One region of the Acidovorax sp. M2(2025) genome, then DNA from elsewhere that is predicted to be linked to it. Evidence: predicted binding sites of a transcription regulator. Region 1 holds the regulator's gene; each other region holds the start of a gene.

The links. Region 1 encodes FNR, which switches genes on or off when oxygen is low (the NO sensors DNR and NnrR bind a similar motif). Its sites were predicted from a motif close to TTGATNNNNATCAA; they were not measured.
Region 2: ACOYR3_RS14135 (universal stress protein) is a predicted target of FNR. The motif match lies at 1,885-1,898, and genes of this name have one in related genera.
Region 3: ACOYR3_RS05015 (bacteriohemerythrin) is a predicted target of FNR. The motif match lies at 1,884-1,897, and genes of this name have one in related genera.
Region 4: ACOYR3_RS01045 (hemerythrin domain-containing protein) is a predicted target of FNR. The motif match lies at 2,770-2,783, and genes of this name have one in related genera.

What each region holds. Positions count from the first base shown of each region.
Region 1 covers NZ_CP186262.1:2,077,854-2,082,882, reverse strand. The annotation lists gene hemN (oxygen-independent coproporphyrinogen III oxidase) at 1-1,264, opposite strand, end outside; gene fnr (fumarate/nitrate reduction transcriptional regulator Fnr) at 1,450-2,172, shown strand; gene ACOYR3_RS09660 (hypothetical protein) at 2,302-2,595, opposite strand; gene ACOYR3_RS09655 (FixH family protein) at 2,649-2,930, opposite strand; gene ccoG (cytochrome c oxidase accessory protein CcoG) at 3,003-4,448, opposite strand; gene ccoP (cytochrome-c oxidase, cbb3-type subunit III) at 4,612-5,029, opposite strand, start outside.
Region 2 covers NZ_CP186262.1:3,039,858-3,044,886, forward strand. The annotation lists gene ACOYR3_RS14130 (tripartite tricarboxylate transporter substrate binding protein) at 1-700, shown strand, start outside; gene ACOYR3_RS14135 (universal stress protein) at 1,367-1,804, opposite strand; gene ACOYR3_RS14140 (2OG-Fe dioxygenase family protein) at 2,095-2,856, opposite strand; gene ACOYR3_RS14145 (hypothetical protein) at 2,943-3,461, opposite strand; gene ACOYR3_RS14150 (EAL domain-containing protein) at 3,705-5,029, opposite strand, start outside.
Region 3 covers NZ_CP186262.1:1,081,603-1,086,631, reverse strand. The annotation lists gene ACOYR3_RS05030 (DUF2917 domain-containing protein) at 1-29, opposite strand, end outside; gene ACOYR3_RS05025 (DUF2917 domain-containing protein) at 135-689, opposite strand; gene ACOYR3_RS05020 (LysR substrate-binding domain-containing protein) at 813-1,808, shown strand; gene ACOYR3_RS05015 (bacteriohemerythrin) at 1,997-2,413, shown strand; gene tyrS (tyrosine--tRNA ligase) at 2,450-3,682, opposite strand; gene ACOYR3_RS05005 (peptidoglycan DD-metalloendopeptidase family protein) at 3,891-5,029, shown strand, end outside.
Region 4 covers NZ_CP186262.1:231,631-236,659, forward strand. The annotation lists gene ACOYR3_RS01030 (heavy metal translocating P-type ATPase) at 1-569, shown strand, start outside; partial or broken gene ACOYR3_RS01035 (methyl-accepting chemotaxis protein) at 694-2,358, shown strand; partial or broken gene ACOYR3_RS01040 (CZB domain-containing protein) at 2,452-2,712, shown strand; gene ACOYR3_RS01045 (hemerythrin domain-containing protein) at 2,840-3,418, shown strand; gene ACOYR3_RS01050 (alkene reductase) at 3,459-4,562, opposite strand; gene gstA (glutathione transferase GstA) at 4,733-5,029, opposite strand, start outside.

The DNA of each region.
Region 1 (5,029 bases):
GCATGGCCACCAGCCCCTGTTCGGCCATGGTTTCCAACTGCGTCAGCTCGGGGCCGAAGTAGCTGCGGAAATCGATGAGCCACGCCTGTTCCATGGGTTCGAACAGCAACTCGCCCTGGCACATCAATGCCATGATGACCGCACGCCGCACCAGATCATCGCGGGTGAGCGCCAGTCCGCGAACCACGGGGAGGCGCCCTTGGTTGAGCAGGTCGTAATACTCGTCGAGCGTCTTGGCATTCTGGCTGTAGGTGGCGCCGACCCGGCCGATGGCCGACACGCCCAACCCGATCAGATCGCAGTCGGGCTGGGTGCTGTACCCCTGGAAGTTGCGGTGCAGGCGGCCCTGCCGCTTGGCAACAGCCAGCGCATCTTCCGGCAGCGCAAAGTGGTCCATTCCCACATAAACGTAGCCCGCGTCCATGAAAGCATCCAGCGAGCGGGACAGCATGGAGACCTTCCCCGCGGCAGTGGGCAGCTCGGCGGAGACGATGCGCCGCTGGGGCTTGAAGCGCTCCGGCAGATGGGCGTAGGCATACAGGGCGATGCGGTCCGGACGCAGTTGCGCGACCTGGGCCAGCGTGCGGTCAAACGACTCGGGGGTCTGGCGCGGCAAGCCGTAGATCAGATCGACGTTGACGGACTCGAATCCCAGCGACCGCGCCGACTCGACCAGTGAGAACACCTGCTCGGCAGGCTGGATGCGGTGCACGGCCTTCTGCACCTCGGGATCGAAATCCTGCACACCGAAACTCAGCCGGTTGAAGCCCAGCTCGGCCAGCAGGGCAAGCCGCTGCGCGTCCACGGTACGGGGATCGACCTCGATCGAATACTCCCCCCCGGGCGCCAGCGAGAAGCTCCGCTTGAGCATCGCCATCAGTTCCCGCAGGCCATCATCCGACAGGAACGTGGGCGTGCCACCGCCCAGGTGCAGCTGGCTCACCACCTGGCCGGTACCGCAGCGGGCCGTGTGCAGATCCACCTCGCGGCTCAGGTACCGGAGATAGACCTCGGCCCTGTCATGGTGTTTGGTGATGATCTTGTTACAAGCGCAGTAGTAGCATAGCGACTCGCAAAACGGTATGTGCACATACAGCGACAGCGGCAGCGCTTTCGTCATGGAGCCCAGACGCCGTTGCTCCAGCGCGAGGGCGTAGTCGTCCTGTCCGAAAGCTTCCACGAAGCGGTCAGCCGTTGGATAAGAGGTATAGCGGGGCCCTGGCACGTCAAAACGGCGCAGAAGGTCGGGCGAAACAGCGGTCATGGGCAAATTCCTTGCGTACCTTTTCACTGTGCCGTAAGCTGCACCCAGCGTCCTTGACCTGAATCAAGCAATGACATAACGCGAACAGCGACAATTTGATGCATGTCAGTCGCTACCAGGGCCTCTGGAACCACCCGTGGGCATGCGCGACGATATGCTCGAAACTCTTATCAGCACCTGTGTCTATGAATCCGCTCACCATCAAAGTCGCCTGCTCCAACTGCAACCTGCGCGAGCTGTGCATGCCGGTCGGATTGAGCGAGGACCAACTGCAGCGAATTGATGAAGTGGTTGCCGTGCGGCGCAAGGTGAAACGCGGGGGCACCCTGTTCCGCAACGGCGAGTCGTTTACCTCGCTCTATGCGATCCGCACAGGCTTCTTCAAGACATGCGTGGCGACGGAAGATGGCCGCGACCAGGTGACGGGCTTTCAGATGGCGGGCGAGATCATTGGCCTGGATGGGATTGTCAATGACCACCACACCTGCGACGCTGTCGCACTGGAAGACGCCGAGGTGTGCGTGATGCCGTTTGACCGCATCGAGGAACTCTCCCGCGAGGTCACGGCCCTGCAGCACCACGTGCACAAGATCATGAGCCGAGAGATCGTTCGCGAACACGGCGTGATGCTGCTGCTGGGCAGCATGCGCGCCGAAGAACGCCTGGCGGCCTTTCTTCTCAACCTCGTGCAGCGGCTGCACGCCCGTGGCTTTTCCCAGTCCGAGCTAGTGCTGCGCATGACGCGGGAAGAGATCGGCAGCTACCTGGGCCTCAAGCTGGAGACGGTGAGCCGCACGTTCTCAAAGTTCGTGGAAGAAGGGACTGTCGAGGTCAAGCAGCGCCATGTGCGCATCCTCAATACCGACGCGCTCAGGCGCATCGTGAACAACCAGCAAGCCTGCCACTGACACGTTAGCGGCACTGCAGTCAGCGCGACCAAATCGCGCGGCACAACTGGCCGTTGCAATCCCAGGCGCATCCACCGCGCCACACCGTCTTTTTGACGGAGCTGCGGGGCGGTAACCCCACCCGCCCGCTCAGGGGCAGGAAGGCGTTTTGCGGCAATCGTCTGGACGGTCGCCCTCGGGCACCGGGCAGCGATTGAGTTCGAAAGGCGACATCGCCAGCAGGGTGGTCAGCGCGCTGGACACCATGGCAATTCCCCAGAACGCAAAAAACGCCAGGGTATAGACCCCTTCCCGCGAGAGCGCCAGCGGTTGTCCGAACCAGTGCAGATCCTGCGGATCCACCAGCGCAAAAACCAGCATTTCCATCACCGCCGCCATAAGAAAGGCGGGCCAGGCAATCCACATCAGGCGTTGCGTCCACATTGGTTTGTCTCCTGCAAAAACGCACAAGCAGCCAGTCGCCAGGCCAGTGTAATTCAGCGAGGCTGGTCCTGCACAGGCGTGGCTGCGTGGTTGCGGGCCTTCATGGCGGGAGCCAGGCTCTTGCTGGGTTCGGACAGCGTCTTGTTGATCTCCACCCCTTGGCGGTAATAGTCTTCCGCCACCACGGGATCAGGACGCGACAGCGCAAGCCATAGTGTGACGAAGCCGGCAATGATCACGATGACGGGGCCGGCAATGATCAGCCAGACATGGCCAAACTTCCACCACGGTGCTGTGGCGGGTGCGGCAGCGCCAAGTGCGGTGCTGGTAGACATGGGCTCACTCCTTCAAGATTGAAATGTTCTGTGCAAGGCACCAAGCGCCTTGCACCAGTATGCCTGCGTGCGCTACCGCGGCACCAGGAAGACCGACTTTTCCGACACGTGGTCTGCAGCACCCAGGGCCTGGATGTCGAAATGCACGGCGTGCGATCCTGGGGGCACAGAGCCATAGGGCACCTGAAGGCGCACGGCGACCCAGCGGGACTCGGCAGGCCCGATCTCGACTTCTGGCTCGGAAGCGACCTCCAGGCCCTCGATGCCGCGCGCCGCGATGCGGTACCGCTGTGGGCCTTCGGTGGCATTCATGATTTGCAGACGGTAGATGTTCTCCAGCTTGCCTCCCGCCACGATGCGAGACAGTGCGGCGCGATCACGCACCACGTCCACCTTCAGCGGCGTGCGGTTGACCAGGCTCACCAACATTCCGATGCACAGGGTCGCGAGCACCGCGCTGTAGATCAGTACGCGCGGCCGCAGCACGCGCCGGAATATTTGCGACTGGCTCCAGCGGTTGGCCACACCGTTCTGGGTCGAGAAGCGGATCAGCCCCTTGGGGTAGTGCATCTTGTCCATCACGGTGTTGCAGGCATCCACGCACAGCCCGCAGCCGATGCACTCGTACTGCAGCCCTTTGCGAATGTCGATACCCACCGGGCAGACCTGCACGCACAGGGTGCAGTCGATGCAATCGCCAAGCCCCTTGGCCTTGTAATCCACCGTTTTGTTGCGAGGGCCGCGGGGTTCGCCGCGCTGGACGTCATAACTGACGATGAGCGTGTCCTTGTCGAACATGGCGCTCTGGAACCGGGCGTAAGGGCACATGTACTTGCAGACCTGCTCGCGCATGTAGCCGGCGTTGCCATAGGTGGCAAAACCGTAGAACAGCACCCAGAATATCTGCCAGCTGCCCTGCAATGCCAGCAGTTCTGCGCCCAGCTGGCGGATAGGAACGAAATAGCCCACAAAGGTGAAACCCGTCCAGGCAGCGACCACAATCCAGACCAGCTGCTTGAGGAATTTCTTGCGGATCTTCTCGAACGTCCAGGGACCATTGTCCAGCCGCATCCGCGCACTGCGATCCCCTTCGATCTTGTGCTCGATCCACATGAAGATCTCGGTGTAGACCGTTTGCGGGCACGCAAAGCCGCACCACAGGCGCCCCGCCACAGCCGTGAAAAGGAACAGCGAGAGCGCGGAAATGATCAGCAGGCCCGTGAGGTAGATGAAGTCCTGCGGGTACAGCACCAGCCCGAAGATGTAGAACCGCCGCGCGCCCAGGTCGAACAAGACCATCTGGCGCTGTCCCCACTCAAACCAGGGCAGGCCGTAGAAGACCAACTGCGTCAAAAACACCATGGCCCAGCGCCACCGCGCAAACAGCCCGCTGATGGACCGGGGGTACACCTTCTTTTGCGCCTCGTACAGGGAGACGATCTCGGTGTTGGCTGACGCGTCCGGGGCCGCCGGGGCTATCGGGATGACCTTGCGCGCTGGCTCGCTGGGGGGGTTCATGGTTTTCTCAATCCCTTGAAGACTAGCAATGCCGACTCCTAGTCCAGAGCCAGCTCACAAAACCCGTCGGGCAAATGCCAGGATGGGGCCTGACGGGTTTTGTGAGCAGGTTCCAAGCACCAAGGCGGCGCCGGGCGCCGCCTTGGTGCTCAGAGGAATGCCGTCACTTGACGTTCGACAAGCCCCACACGTAAGCCGCCAGCACACTGATCTGCGCCTCTGTCAGCTTCTCGGCCTGTGCCGGCATCTGGTTCACCTTGCCGTTGTTGACCATGGCGGCCACTGCGGCCTCACCCCAGCCATGCAGCCAGATGTCGTCGGTCAGGTTGGGCGCGCCCAGTGCCTGGTTCCCCTTGCCATCCATGCCGTGACAGGCAGCGCAGGCAGCGAACTTGGGCTTGCCCAGCGACGCACGCAGCGAATCGTGCGGGCTGCCGGACAGGCTCAGCACGTAGTGCGCAAGGTTGCGAACATCTTCTGCAGAGCCGACTGCCGCGACCATGGGAGGCATGTTGCCGATGCGGCCCTTCTCGATCGTTTCACGGATCTTCTCAGGTGCGCCGCCATGCAGCCAGTCATTG
Region 2 (5,029 bases), 960 kb from region 1:
CCAGAAGGACAACTTGGTCATCGGCCCCTGGCTGTACAAGAACCTGACCTGGGACCCGACCAAGGACCTGACGGCCGTTGCCCACGTGGCCTACACGCCCGTGGTCATCGCCACCAGCGCCAGCAACAGCAAGTACAAGACGCTGGCCGACGTGGTCAGCGCCGCCAAGGCATCGCCGGGCACCATCACCTACGGCTCGCCTGGCAACGGCACCTCCATCCACCTGGCGGGCCACTTGTTCGAGCAGGCCGCCGGCATCAAGCTCAGCCACATCCCGTACAAGGGCTCCAACCCCGCGCTGATGGATGCCCTGGCGGGCAACGTGGACCTGCTGGTGTCCTCCCTGCCCTCGGCCATGGGCCAGATCAAGTCGGGCAAGCTGCGCCCGCTGGCCGTGACCTCGGCCAAGCGCAGCTCCTCGCTGCCCGAGGTGCCCACGGTGGCCGAGGCCGGCTTCAAGGGATTTGACGTGAGCACCTGGTACGGCGTGTTCGCGCCCGCGGGCACCCCGCCCGCCGTGGTGAACACGGTCAACGCAGAAATCAACAAGCTGCTGGCCACGGCCGACATGAAGGCCGCCATCCACGCCCAAGGCGCAGAGCCCGAAGCCATGTCCGCCGCGCAGTTTGGCACCCTGCTCAAGACCGACTACGCCAAGTGGAAGGGCATCGTGGAATCGTCGGGCGCAAAAATTGAGTGACCCCCTGTGGCGCTTCGCGCCTTCCCCCTGAAGGGGGACGCACCCGGTGGCCTGGCGGAGCCAGTTCCACGGGTGCACTGGCGGGGGCGCGCCTGCTGCACAGGCTGTGGCTGGACGGTGCGTCGCAACCGCGTCCACACGAGTGCCCCCTGTGGCGCTTCGCGCCTTCCCCCTGAAAGGGGACGCACCCTGTGGCCTGGCGGAGCCAGTTCCACGGGTGCACTGGCGGGGGCGTGCCTGCTGCACTGGCTGTGGCTGGACGGTGCGTCGCAACCGCGTCCACACGAGTGCCCCCTGTGGCGCTTCGCGCCTTCCCCCTGAAGGGGGACGCACCCGGTGGCCTGGCGGAGCCAGTTCCACGGGTGCACTGGCCTTGGGGCGTGCCTGTTCAACGGCCAGGGGTTCCCGACGGTACGCAATCGGCATTCGCCAATCCGCATCCGCCAAAATGAAAAATAAAAACGGCTCCCTCGGGAGCCGTTTGCTTTATCTCTTCCAACCCCGCACAGGCTAGCTTCCCATGGCCTGGGAACCCGGCGCTGCGCCAAGGCCAGAGCCCCCGCGCAAGGGCCGCCCCGCCGCGCTGGGGGCGTCCCCCTCCCGCATTGCGCAGCAATGCGAGAGAGGGGGAAGGCGCCGAAGGCGACTCAGGGGGAGAACTCTCACTCAATCGCGCACGACCAGCACCGGGACGTGCACCACGCCCAGCACGCGCTGCGTGACGCTGCCCAGCACCAGCTTTTCCAGCCCGCGGCGGCCGTGCGAGCCCATGACGATCAGATCGGCGCCCGTGCTCTCCAGTGCGCGCAGGATGCCGTCGTGCACCGCATGGCCCTCGCCCATCACGGTGGTGACTTCCACGCCCGCCTCGGCCATGGCCTTGCGCGTGGCGTCCAGGGCCGTATTGGCTTCGGCCGTGGCGGCGTTGATGTACTGCGCCTGGCCGTAGGCGAAATCAGCGCCCACGCCCGTGAAGGGGTAGGGATCCACCACGTAGACGGCCGTCACGGCGCTGCCGAAGGCCTTGGCCAGGCCAGCGGCCTTGGACACGGCCAGCATGGAGGTCTTGGACCCGTCGACTGGAACCAGAATGTGCTTGAACATGGTGCTTCTCCTTGCGTTGAGTATTGAGAACAGGCTTGTGGCCCTGGACGCCAGTGTGGCCCTGTGCCCTGGCCCGCATCTTGATTCGCATCAATGTCCCGGTCAAGTTTGCGCAAGAGTCTGTTGACGATCTCCCTGAGGTCGCCACAAGGCAAGGCACCGCCACCCGCAAGCACTCGCAAGCGCCCGCGCGGGCACCTGGTTCGCAGCATCCATGCGCCGCGTGCGCGTGCCACTGCTGGCCCCGCCCCTTCCCCGCAACGTGCCCGCTGGGTTCAGGACACGGGCGTCTACGCTGCCCTGTCGTCCCCCTGGAAGCCACCGCGCCGGCAGGTCACCACCAGCGTGTCGCGGTGCCCGCCCTCGGCCAGCGGCTGGATGGGGGTGGACTCGTGGATCATGCGCGCATCGTCGAGCAGCATCAACGACCACGGCTCGGTCAGCGTGAAGCGCTGGCCGCTGGGGCCGGTGGCTTCGAAGACCCGCGTTTCGCCGCCCTTGACGCCTTCGCGCCCGACCAGGAACACGGCCACCAGGTCAACGCCGTCGCGGTGGGCGCCTTCGGGGGTGGGCCGGCCGATGCCGTCCGTGGTGTCGATGCGGAACTGGTGCGCCTCCATGAACCAGCGCTCATGGGCTTGCGCCGGCGCAAACACCGCGTCCGACACGGCTGCCAGCGCCGACAGCAGCTGCCTCCAGACCGGGCGCGCCACGGTGGCTGGCTCCATGGGCGCAAACCAGCGCTCCATGCCGCCGTGCAGGGCGTTGTATTCCACCGGCTGCCAGTGGGCACGGTGCGGCGCCTGCTCGATGTGCCCGTCCTGCACCACGAAACACGCATGGCGGCGGCGGCGGTAGCGCCCCCCGTCCCGCAGGAAATCGTCGGGCGGCAGGGCCGTCCAGTCGCTGTTGAGGGCGTTCAGGGCTGCGAGATCGCAGCCCACCCAGCGGGCGACGTCAGCGGGCGCCAGCGCGGCAAAGCCGGCCTGGCGCAGTTGGGTGACCACTTCGGGCGGCGTGGTGAAGGGCGGAGAGAAGGTGACTTGGGCCATAGCCCGCAAGCTTAAGGCAACGCTGAGCAAATCTCTCGCGCACGGCGCATCCCTCGCCTCCGACGCCACCCCGGCGGCCCGGTGCCTCAGTCGCGCGGGCCGTGTCCCTTGCCGTTCCCGTTGCCGTGGCCCTTGCCGTTTCCATGGCCCCGCCCGCGGTCGTCACCCCAGTCGTCACCGCGGTCGTGCTTGTGGTCCCTGCGCTGGTCGTCGGCGCGGTAGCCGGGCCCTGCGGCCGGCGGCCCGCGGCGTGGCGGAGGGTCTTGCAAAAAGTACACCGGCTGGTTGCATGCGTTGTAGCGGGCGCAGTGCTTGCCCCAGTTCTTGGCGTGCCCGGGCGGCACGTACATGTAGATCGGAGCCCGCTGCACGGCCACGGCCGGGCGCTGGATGATGACCGGCTCGGTATAGATCAGGGGGGGCGGGGGCGCGTTGCCGATGTCGATGCGGCCGTACACGCCGGGGGCCAGTTCGCCCCCCACGGTGGCGTTGACGTAGGCCTGCGCATGGGCCGCGCCCGCGGCCGCCAGCGTCAGTGCGGCCACGGCGCCGGCAAAGCCCAGGGCGCGTGGGGAAAAAGCGTGTTTCGTGAGGTTCGTTGTCATGGTCATCTCCTGCACCCACCCCTGCGGCGCGCGAAGTGCGCAAGCCGCCGGGAGCAGGTTCCAGGGTTGTAACAAACGCGGGCGCCCTGCCGGCGGCGCCGGGCCAAAAAAATGTAAACAAATAGCGAAAAACGCTGCAGCCGGTTCCCGGGGGCCGCCTTCCATTTGAAGGAAAATCAGCCTTCAGGGCTTGCACATAAAGCGCAGAAAGCTACAATTTTTATAGCAAATTCTGCCAAGGGATCATTCCCCCGCAGGGCGTGCCACGTCGCGCAGCCCTTGCGCCGGGCCCGGCCGGCCGAACAGATAGCCCTGCCACATGTGGCAGCCCAGGCTGGCGAGCAGGTCGCGCTGCTCGCGCGTTTCCACGCCTTCGGCAATCACCCCCAGGTCCAGGCTGTGGGCCAGGTTGACGATGGTGCGGGCGATGCTGGCATCGTTGGGGTCGGTCAGCAGGTCGCGCACAAAGCTCTGGTCGATCTTGAGCTGGTCCAGCGGCAGGCGCTTGAGGTAGCTCAGCGACGAGTAGCCCGTGCCGAAGTCGTCCAGCGAGAAGCCCAGCCCCGCGGCCCGCAGCAGGCTCATGCGCTCGATCGTGTCCTCCACGTCGTCGAGCAGCAGGGTCTCGGTCAGCTCCAGCTTCAGGCGCTGCGGGTTGGCGCCGGTCTGCCGCAGCAGCCCGAGGACCTCGTCCACGAAATGCGCATGGCGGAACTGCCGCGCGCTCACGTTCACGGCCAGGGTCCAGTGCGCCGTGTGCGGGTCCTGCGCCCACTCCACCAGCTGCAGGCAGGCGGTGCGCAAAATCCACTCGCCCAGCGGCACGATGAGGCCCGAGGCCTCGGCCACCGGGATGAACTCGGCCGGCGGCACCAGGCCGCGCTGCGGGTGTTGCCAGCGCACCAGGGCCTCGGCGCCCACCACGCCGTCGGACTGGCTGATCACCGCTTGGTAATGCAGCAGGAAGTGGCCGTCGCGCAAGGCCTCGCGCAGGCCTGCCTCCAGGGCGGTGCGGGCGGTCACGGCGGCCTGGGTGCGCAGGTCGAAGAAGCGCAGCGTGTTGCGGCCGGCCGCCTTGGCCTGGTACATGGCCAGGTCGCCGCGCTTGAGCAGCTCGTCCACCGACCCCTCCGCGTCGACGTACAAGGCCACCCCGATGCTGCAGGAGCTGTGGTACGTGTGCCCCTGGAGCAGATAGGCCTGCCCCACCGCGTGCAGCACCGCCCGCCCCACGGATTCGGCCTCGGCCGCGGCGCGGTGCGGGTGCGGGCTCAACCCTTCGAGCAGCAGCACGAATTCATCCCCCCCCAGCCGCGCCACGGTGTCCCCGCTGCGCACGCAGCCCCCCAGGCGCGCCGCCACCTGGCGCAGCAGCTGGTCGCCGATCTCGTGGCCTTGCGTGTCGTTCAGGTCCTTGAAGTTGTCCAGGTCCACGAACAGCAGCGCGCCGCCCGCGCGGGAATGGGCGGCGGCGTCCAGGCCGTGCTGCACGCGGTCGAGCATAAGGCGGCGGTTGGGCAGGCCGGTGAGCGCGTCGTAGAAGGCCAGCTGGCGGATCTCGTCCTCGG
Region 3 (5,029 bases), 1.0 Mb from region 1:
CGGGAAGTGAAAGTGTGCGAGAGGGTCATACAAATCTCCGGGTTAACCCTTGGTTAACGCAATGGTGTGCTGTGCTAGGCAAATCGTCCAATGAAAAGGAGTGGCGCTATTGATGCGCTTTGTGCATGCCGTGCTCACACCGGCCTGCGCTGGCGGGGCGTAGCTATCCAAAAGAGAGCAAACCGGGCCAGGCCCGCCACCAGCCGCCCGGTGGCGCCCAGCGCCTGGGCGCCGGCCCACCCCACGGCCCGGCCGCCCTGCCCCAGGGCGCGGCCCAGATCCCGCAGCGGCTGCGCCACGCTGCCCTCCCACTGCGCGCGGAGCGCGGCACTGCGCCAGCCCGCCGCCGGGGCGGCCTCGGCCTCCGGCTCCGCCCACCAGTCGAAGGCGGCACCGACCGGCGCCTCCACGGGGCTCCAGGCTTCCAGCACGGCGTGCTGGCCGGCCGCAATGGCCAGGCGGTCCCCGGCCTGCAGCACCACATCGGCCGCACGGCCCGGCTGCCCGGCGCCCGGCGCTGCCCGCAGGGTGAGCCACACCCGGCCGTCCACCACCTCGACCACGCCGCGCTCCAGCGGGTGCAGGGACAACGCGCGGCCGGCCGCCAGCTTCCAGCAGCCGGCACCCCGTGGCCGAAGGTCGGCGGCGTGCAGGGATTGTTGCGATTCCAGAACGTGACTGGCGGACATGGCAGGCTCCTTGGAGAGGCGGAAACAACGACTTTCGAGCCCCGATGGTGCGCCGCAGGGCCTGCACAGTCCAATGAAAACGCGGTACCCTATTCATTCCACTCACGCATGAATCCACGCGCTATGACCGCTGCCGAATATGCTCCTGCCGTGCTTCGCACGCGCCCCGTCGCCGTCGGCCACTGGCGCGCCTTCCTGGCCGTGGCAAAGCACCTGAACTTCCGCGCTGCCGCCGACGAGCTGGCCCTGACCCAGTCGGCCGTCAGCCGCCAGATCCAGGCACTGGAGGACGAGGTGGGCGTGGCGCTGTTCCTGCGCCACACGCGCGCGGTGGAACTGACCAGCGCGGGCGCCCAGCTGCAGCGCGCCGTGGCGCCGGCGCTTGAGCGCATGGACGCCGCCGTGCGGCTGGTGCGCCAGACCGCCGGGCGCCGCAGCGTGGCCATCACCACCTGGGCCAGCTTCGCGTCCATGTGGCTGATCCCGCGCATGGAAGAGTTCCAGCGCGACAACCCGGGCATCGACATCCGCATCGACGCGAGCGACGTGTCGGTGGACCTGGACACCTCCGACGTGGATCTCGCGCTGCGCTACAGCCTGCCGGGGCCGCCCGCGCAAGGCGGCGTGCGCCTGTTCGGCGAGCAGCTGGCGGTGGTGGCGAGCCCCTGGCTGCTCAAGAGCGGCAAGCCGCTGCGCACGCCGGCCGACGTGGCCCAGTTCACCCTGATCGAAGCGGGAGACGCCCACCGCAGCCAGCACCTGGAGTGGCTGAGCTGGCGGCGCTGGCTGGATGCACGCGACCTGACCAAGCTGCAGCCCCAGCGCTGGCTTTACTTCAACTACGCGCACCAGATCGTGCAGGCGGCGCTCAGCGGCCAGGGGCTGGCGCTCGCGCGCATGCCGCTGATTGCCGACGCCCTGGCCGCGGGCGACCTGGTGGAGGTGCTGCCCGGCTACCGCATCGATTCGCCGCTGGCGTACTGGCTGATCGTGGGCCCGCGCAGCAGCCAGCGGCCGGAGATCAAGGCGTTCTGCGCCTGGCTGCAGATCCAGGCCCAGGCCACGCGCGAAGCCATCGGCGATGTGCCCGATCCGGACCTGAACGACAACCTCGACTGAGCCGGGGCCCGGGGCCTTTTCGGGGTGCCGCGGCGCCCCTCGCGACGCCCACTTGACAGCGCTCAAGGCGCGCCGTTGATGCATATCAACGGGCAGTGATTTGGGTCGCGCCGATGCGCAATGACCATCTTCCGCAGCCCGCCCGGGCCGGGCATTCTGGCGCGCCTAGATACAGGAGAGCGCCCCTCATGACCTTCATGCCATGGACCACCGAGCTGGAACTGGGTTTTGACGAAATCGATCGCCAGCACCAGGAACTGGTGCGGTTGACCAACCTGCTGTACGAGGAACTGTGCTGCCCGATTCCGCGGCGCGAGGCCATCGGCGCGGTGCTGGAAGGACTGGTGGCCTACACGCACGACCACTTCATCGTGGAGGAAGTCCTGTTCCAGCGCCACGGCTACCCCGAGACGCCCGCGCACCAGGCCGAGCACAACGGTTTCACCGCCCGGGCCATGGACCTGCTGATGCGCTTCGAGGACGGGGAGGAGGTCTCCATCGAGGCCATGGAGTTCCTCAAGCACTGGCTGGTGCACCACATCTGCAAGGTGGACCGCGCCTACATGCCCTACCTGCGCGAGGCGCTGGCGCGGGAGGCCGCGTAGCCGGCGGCGCTGCAGCGTCCCCGCCGCGCCGCCGGCTCAGGCCAGCGTCACGCGCGCAAACTTGCGCTTGCCCACCTGCACGACATAGGTGCCGGCTTCCAGCTTCAGCCCCTTGTCGCTGACCACGCCGCCATCCACGCGCACGCCGCCTCCGTCGATCAGGCGGTTGGCCTCGCTGGTCGAGGGGGCCAGGTTGGCCTGCTTGAGCAGCGCGCCAATCCCCAGCGGCGCGCCGGACAGTGCCAGCTCCGGGATCTCGTCGGGCACGCCGCCCTTGCTGCGGTTGATGAAGTCCTGCTCGGCCGCGTCCGCCGCCGCCGCGCTGTGAAAGCGCGTGGTGATCTCCTTGGCCAGCATCACCTTGGCATCCTTGGGGTTGCGCCCACCGGCCACCTCGGCCTTGAGCGCGGCGATCTCGTCCAGGCTCTTGAACGACAGCAGCAGGTACCAGTCCCACATCAGCGTGTCGCTGATCGACAGCACCTTGGCGAACATGGTGTTCGCGTCTTCGGTAATGCCGATGTAGTTGTTCTTGGACTTGGACATCTTGTCCACGCCGTCCAGCCCCACCAGCAGCGGCATGGTGAGCACGCACTGCGGCTCCTGGCCGTATTCCTGCTGCAGATGGCGGCCCATGAGCAGGTTGAACTTCTGGTCGGTGCCGCCCAGTTCCAGGTCGCTCTTGAGCGCCACGGAGTCGTAGCCCTGCATCAGCGGGTACAGGAACTCGTGCACGCTGATGGACTGGCCGGACGTAAAGCGCTTGTGGAAGTCGTCGCGCTCCATCATGCGCGCCACGGTGTACTTGGCGGCCAGCTGGATCATGCCGCTGGCGCCCAGGGGCTCGCTCCACTCGCTGTTGTAGCGGATCTCCGTCTTCGCCGGGTCCAGCACCAGGCTGGCCTGCTTGTAGTAGGTCTCGGCGTTGGCCTGGATCTGCTCCTTGGTCAGCGGCGGGCGGGTGCTGTTGCGGCCCGAGGGATCGCCGATCAGGCTGGTGAAATCCCCGATCAGGAAGATCACCTGGTGGCCCAGATCTTGCAACTGCCGCATCTTGTTGAGCACCACGGTGTGGCCGATATGGATGTCGGGGGCCGTGGGGTCCAGCCCGAGCTTGATGCGCAGGGGCTGGCCGGTGGCTTCGGAGCGCGCGAGCTTCTTGACCCACTCGTCCCGGGGCAGCAGTTCGTCCACGCCGCGCAGCGAAATTTCGAGGGCCCGGCCTACACCATCAGACACCGGTTCGGTTGTAACAGCAGATTGATTCATAAGGGTTTTTTGCGATGTCTATACAGCATGCGCCGCTATACTCCAGCCCACGTTGCGTGAGGCGATTCTAGTGGGCTCGCTGTTTCGACCTGTTTTTCCACCCTGTCGACGCGCTACAGCCTGACAGCCTCGGCTCCCGGCCCTCGTCTCCCCGCCAGCGTTGCGCGAGAGGGGGCTGCGGATCCACCTTCACCCTGGGGATAGACCTTTGATTCACGGCTTGACCACCGCCAGCTCGGCTTTGCTTGACCGGCTGTCCCAAACGATCCAGAAACACCCCCGCCGCATCACCGCCGCCGTCGCAGCCCTGCTGCTCACGGGCGGCGGTGGCGCATTTGCCGTGGCCTCGTTCGCGCCCGATCCGGCCGAGCTGCCGGTGCGCACCGTGAGCTACCCGGTCGAATCGCTGGCCGAGAACCTGGAACTGGGCCAGCTGGAAACGCCCGGTTTCTCGCTCTACCGCTCCGAGCAGGTGCGCAGCAGCGACACCCCCGAGTCCCTGCTGCAGCGCATGGGCGTGGCCGACCCGGCCGCAGCGGCGTTCATGCGCGGCGACACGCCCGTGCGCCAGAACGTGCTGGGCCGCACTGGCCGCGTGGTGTCGGCCGAGACCACGGACGACCACCGCCTGGTCCGCCTGACGGTGCGCTGGGTGCCCGACGACAGCGGCAATTTCCGCCGCCTGGTCGTGGAGCGCCAGGGCGACAAGTTCACCTCCCGCGTGGAAACCGCCAAGCTCGCCAGCGGCAGCCGCCTGGCGGGCGGGATCATCCACAGCTCGCTGTTCGCCGCCACGGATGCCTCCAACATCCCCGACGGCGTGGCCGTGCAGATGGCCGAGCTGTTCTCGGGCAACATCGACTTCCGCCGCTCGCTGCGCAAGGGCGACCGCTTCTCGGTGGTGTACGAAACACTCGAAGCCGACGGCGAGCCCCTGTCCAGCGGGCGCGTGCTGAGCGCCGAGTTCGTGAACAACGGCAAGACCCACCAGGCCGTCTGGTTCCAGGAGCGCGGCGCGGCCAAGGGCTCCTACTACACGCTGGACGGTGAAAGCATGCGCCGTGCGTACCTGACCTCGCCCGTCGAGTTCTCGCGCGTCACCAGCGGCTTCAAGATGCGCCTGCACCCCATCCTGCAAACCTGGCGCGCCCACCTGGGCACCGACTTTGCGGCCCCCACCGGGACCGCCGTGCGCACGGTGGGCGACGGCGTGGTCGAGTTTGCCGGCGTGCAGAACGGCTTTGGCAACGTGGTGTTCGTGAAGCACCGCAACCAGCACGTCACCGTGTACGCCCACCTGAGCCGCATCGACGTGCGCCAGGGTCAGTCGGTGGAACAGGGGCAGAC
Region 4 (5,029 bases), 1.8 Mb from region 1:
CCTTTGGCGACGAGCCCAAGCCCGGCGCCCGGGAAGCCCTGGCCGCCCTGAAGGCGCGCGGCATCCGCACGGTGATGGTCTCGGGCGACAACCGCGGCGCCGCCGAGGCCATGGCCCGGCGCCTGGGGCTGGACCCGGAGGCGGGCGAGGTGATGGCGGAGGTGCTGCCGGGCGACAAGGCGGCCAAGGTGGCGGCGCTGCAACAGGGGGCCGATGGCAAGCGCCATCAAGTTGCGATGGTAGGCGACGGCGTCAACGATGCCCCGGCGCTGGCGGCGGCCGACGTGGGCCTGGCCATGGGCAACGGCACCGACGTGGCCATGCATGCGGCCGGCATCACGCTGATGCGCGGCGACCCGATGCTGGTGGCGGCCGCGCTGGACATCTCGCACCGCACGGTGCTCAAGATCCGCCAGAACCTCTTTTGGGCCTTTGCCTACAACGTGGCCGGCATTCCGCTGGCCGCGCTCGGGTACCTGAACCCGGTGGTGGCGGGGGCCGCCATGGCCTTGAGTTCGGTCAGCGTGATGGCGAATGCGCTCTTGCTCAAGCGCTGGCGCATGGGATAAATACGTCCACGGGTACAACGGGTTCACAGTTGTCTGGCAAACTGCAACGATTTGTTGCGGAGCCGGGACCCGGGCGGCTGGGGAGGCAGGCGCGTGTACATATCAAAACGAAGGACGAACGATCATGAATCTCTTCTCGCTGATGCGGTACTTCACCATCCGCATGCGCATGCTGGGGGCCATTGGCGTGGTGTTGGGGCTGCTGGGCCTGCTGGGGGGCGCGGGGATGCTGGGCATGTTCCGCATCCATGCGATGAGCGAGAACTTCATGGCGCGCTCGTTTGCCGAGGTGAGCAGCCTGGCCGAACTGCGGGGCGAGATGGGCGCCATCCGCCAGTACGAGAAGGACATGATCATCGGCTATGAAAAGCCCGAGGCGGTCAAGGCGGCGCATGCCAAGTGGATCGAGAGCCAGGACAAGGCCAAGAAGATCGCGGGCCAGTTCCTCGAAGGGGAGGAGGACGTCGACAACCCCATCGTGCGCAACATCGTCAAGCGCCTGGACAGCTACCGGGAGCAGTTCGCGCATGTCGCGCGCCAGCTGGAGGCCGGCGGCTACGACACCGCCACCATCGCCAACCGCATGAGCGCCAAGGCCGTGGCCGAGTTTGCCGAGGCGGACAAGCTGATGATGGAGCTCGATTCGGTGCTGCGCACCGAGGTGGCCCGGTCCGTGAAGGAACAGGGCGAGGTGGCGGGCGACACGAAGTGGCTGTTTGCGCTGGCGGTGCTCGTGACCGTGGTGGTGGTGGTGCCCACCACGCTGATGAACATGAACTCGATCTGCCGGCCGCTGGAAGAGGCACGCCACATGGCGCAGGCCATTGCCGGCGGGGATCTCTCGCAGCACATCGCGGCCGAGGGGCGTGACGAGGTGGCCGACCTGCAGCGCGCCCTGCGCGACATGCAGCAGGGGCTGGGCGCCCTGGTGGCGCAGGTGCGCGACGCCAGCGGCAACATCGCCACGGCGAGCCAGGAAATCGCCATGGGCAACCATGACCTGTCGCAGCGCACGGAGCAGACGGCCAGCAACGCGCAGGAGGCGGTGTCCTCCCTGTCGCAGCTCACCGCCACGGTGCAGCAGACGGCATCGTCCTCGCAGATGGCCAACCAGCTGGCTGCCTCGGCCTCCGGCACCGCCACGCGCGGCGGCTCGGTGGTGCAGCAGGCGGTGGCCAGCATGCACGAGATCTCGGCCTCCAGCCGCAAGATCGGCGACATCATCGGCCTGATCGATTCCATCGCGTTCCAGACCAACATCCTGGCGCTGAACGCCGCCGTGGAGGCCGCGCGGGCCGGCGAGCAAGGACGGGGCTTTGCCGTGGTGGCCAGCGAGGTGCGCAGCCTGGCGCAGCGCTCCGCGGCCGCGGCCAGCGACATCAAGGGCCTCATCCACAGCAGCGTGACGGCCGTGGATGGCGGCGTGCGCCATGTGGAAGACGCCGGCGCGGCCATGAACGAGATCGTCACCAGCGTGCAGCGCGTGGGCGACATCATTGGCGAGATCACCGCGGCAGCCTCGGAGCAGTCCGCGGGCATCGGCCAGGTCAACCAGTCGGTGGGCGAGATCGACCGCATGACGCAGCAGAACGCCGCCCTGGTGGAAGAGTCCGCCGCCGCGGCCGACTCGTTGCGCGAGCAGGCGGCGCGCCTGTCGCAGGTGGTGCAACAGTTCCGCCTGGCGGACGAAGGCCAGGCCGCCGGCATGCCCGCGGCGGGCGCCATGCTGGCGCACCGCGCCCCGGTGGCCGCGCCGGCACCCGCGGCTGCGCTGGCAGCCCCTGCCGCCGAGGGGGTGGACCTGGAGTCGGCCATCAAGGCCCACGCCCAGTGGCGCACCAAGCTGCGCGATGCGGCGCGGCACCAGGAACAGCTGGACGCCGACACCATCGGCCGCGATGACTGCTGCGAACTGGGCCGCTGGCTGCACGGCCGGGGCCAGGGTTCCTATGGCAGCGTGCCGGCCTTCCAGGCCTTGGTGGACCGCCACCGTGAATTCCACGAAGTGGCCGGCAGCGTCGCCCAGTTGATCAACCGGGGCGCGTATTCCGAAGCCGAGCAGGCCCTGGAGGGCAACACGCCGTTCTCCCGGGCCTCCGCCGAGGTCGGCTCCGCCATCGTGCGCCTGCGCAAGAGCCTGTAACGCCGGGAGGCATCCAGCCCCCGCCTTGTCCGGCGGTGCGCCTGGGCGGGGGATTGCTTGATGTGTGTCAGGTCCGCGGCGGGCGGACCGTGGCAATCTGGCGGCTTCGTGTCAACGGGGGAGCGCCATGCCGTCAGTCAGTTTGCGGACCATTCGCGAAGAGCATGCGTCGCTCGCCGCCATCCTGCATTCGTTGCGTTTGATGATGGACCAGGGGCCGGGCGATGAGCCGGCGGTGTTCTTCGACGTGATGCGGGCCATGCTGTTCTACATCGACGAGTTTCCAGAGCGCCAGCACCACCCCAAGGAGTCGCAGCTGCTGTTCCCGAAAGTCGCAGAGCGCTCGCCCGAGGCGGCCGACGCGATCGCGCAGCTCGAACGCGACCACGAAGGCGGCGAGGCCGCCGTGCGGGAGCTGCAGCACCTTCTGCTGGCCTGGGAACTGATGGGCGATGCCCGCCGGGAAGCCTTTGCCAAGGCGCTCGACAGCTACATCCACTTCTACCTGGAGCACATGCGCGTGGAGGAGGTGGTGGTGATTCCGGCGGCGCAGCAGGTGCTGCAGCCTGCAGACTGGGCGGCCATGGACGTGGCGTTTGCCAGCAACACCAACCCCCTGGCGGCTGGCAAGCCGCGCGACGCGGCGTACGACCGCCTGTTCACCCGCATCGTCATGCGGGCACCCAGCCCGATCGGGCTGGGGTGACCCCCGAGCCGGCCGCTTCGCCGGCCCCCGTTCTTGGCCCTCAGGCGCTCAGCGCCGGGTAGTCCGTGTACCCCTCGGACCCGCCGCCGTACAGCGTGGCGCGGTTCACCTCGTTGAGCGGTGCGTTGCGGCGCAGGCGCTCCACCAGGTCGGGGTTGGCGATGAACGGCCGGCCAAAGGCCACGATGTCCGCGCCCTGGGCCAGGGCCTGCTCGGCGAGTTCGCGGGTGTAGGCGTTGTTGACCATCCACGCGCCCTTGCCGCCCGCGGCGCGGTAGGCGGCACGCAGGGCCGCGTAGTCGAACGGCCGGTCCGGCAGTTCGCGCGGGCCGCCCGTGGCGCCTTCGATCACGTGCACGTAGGCCAGGCCCAGCGGTGCCAGCTCGCGCACCACGTACTCGAACAGGGGCTGGGGATCGGCGTCCACGATGTCGTTGGCCGGGGTGACGGGGGACAGGCGGATGCCGGTGCGGCCGCCGCCGATTTCCTCGGTGATGGCGCGGGTCACCTCCAGCAGCAGGCGCGCGCGGTTCTCGATGCTGCCGCCGTAGTCGTCGGTGCGGTGGTTGGCGCCGGTCTTGAGGAACTGGTCGATCAGGTAGCCATTGGCCGCATGGATCTCCACGCCGTCAAAGCCCGCTGCGATGGCGTGCCGCGCGGCATGGCGGTAGTCCCGCACGATGCCGGGCAGTTCCTCGGAGTCCAGGGCGCGCGGCTGCGACGTTTCGGTGAACGTGGGCACGCCGTCCTTGATGAGCACGGTCTTGGTGTGGGCCCGGATGGCGGACGGGGCGACAGGGGCCGCATTGCCCGGCTGCAGGTCGGTGTGCGAGACGCGGCCCACGTGCCACAGCTGCACCACGATCTTTCCGCCGGCCTCGTGCACGGCGCGGGTCACCTTTTTCCAGCCGTCCAGCTGCTCGGTGCCATACAGGCCGGGCACGTCCGCATAGCCCTGGCCCTGGGGGCTGATGGCCGTGGCCTCGGAGATGATGAGCCCGGCGCTGGCGCGCTGGGCGTAGTAGGTGGCGCCCAGGTCGGTGGGAATCGCCTCGGGCGAGCGGTTGCGGGTGAGCGGCGCCATGGCGATGCGGTTGTCCAGCTGGAGGTCGCCCGCACGGGTGGGTTCGAACAGTGAGGTCATACAGAAGTCCTGAAAAGCTGCTGCGCGCAGCAACGATGAGTCCCCCAGCTTAGCCCCGTCTTCGCTCTTAGAACATGCTCTAAGGCAGGTTCTTGCGGGTCAGGGCGAGGAGACTGCCGGAGACTTTTGCAGCGCCGGACCCCCCGCCGGGGGACGGCGCCGGCTTAGGCTTATTTGAGCAATCCTTCGGCCCTCATGGCCGCCTGCACTGCCGGGCGGGCGGCGACCCGCTCGCGGTAGGCCGCCAGGTGGGCCAGGCCGGCAATGTCCAGGTTGGTGGGCTTGGCCCAGTTGGTCACGGTGAAGAGGTAGCCGTCGGCCACGGTGAACTGGTCGCCCATCAGGTACTGCTTGCCGGCGAGCTGGCTGTCCACCCATTGCAGGCGCTGCAGCAGCCGTTCGCGCACCATGGGCTTGTAGTCCTCGGGCGTGGCGGGGTTGAACAGGGGGCTGAAGCCCTTGTGCAG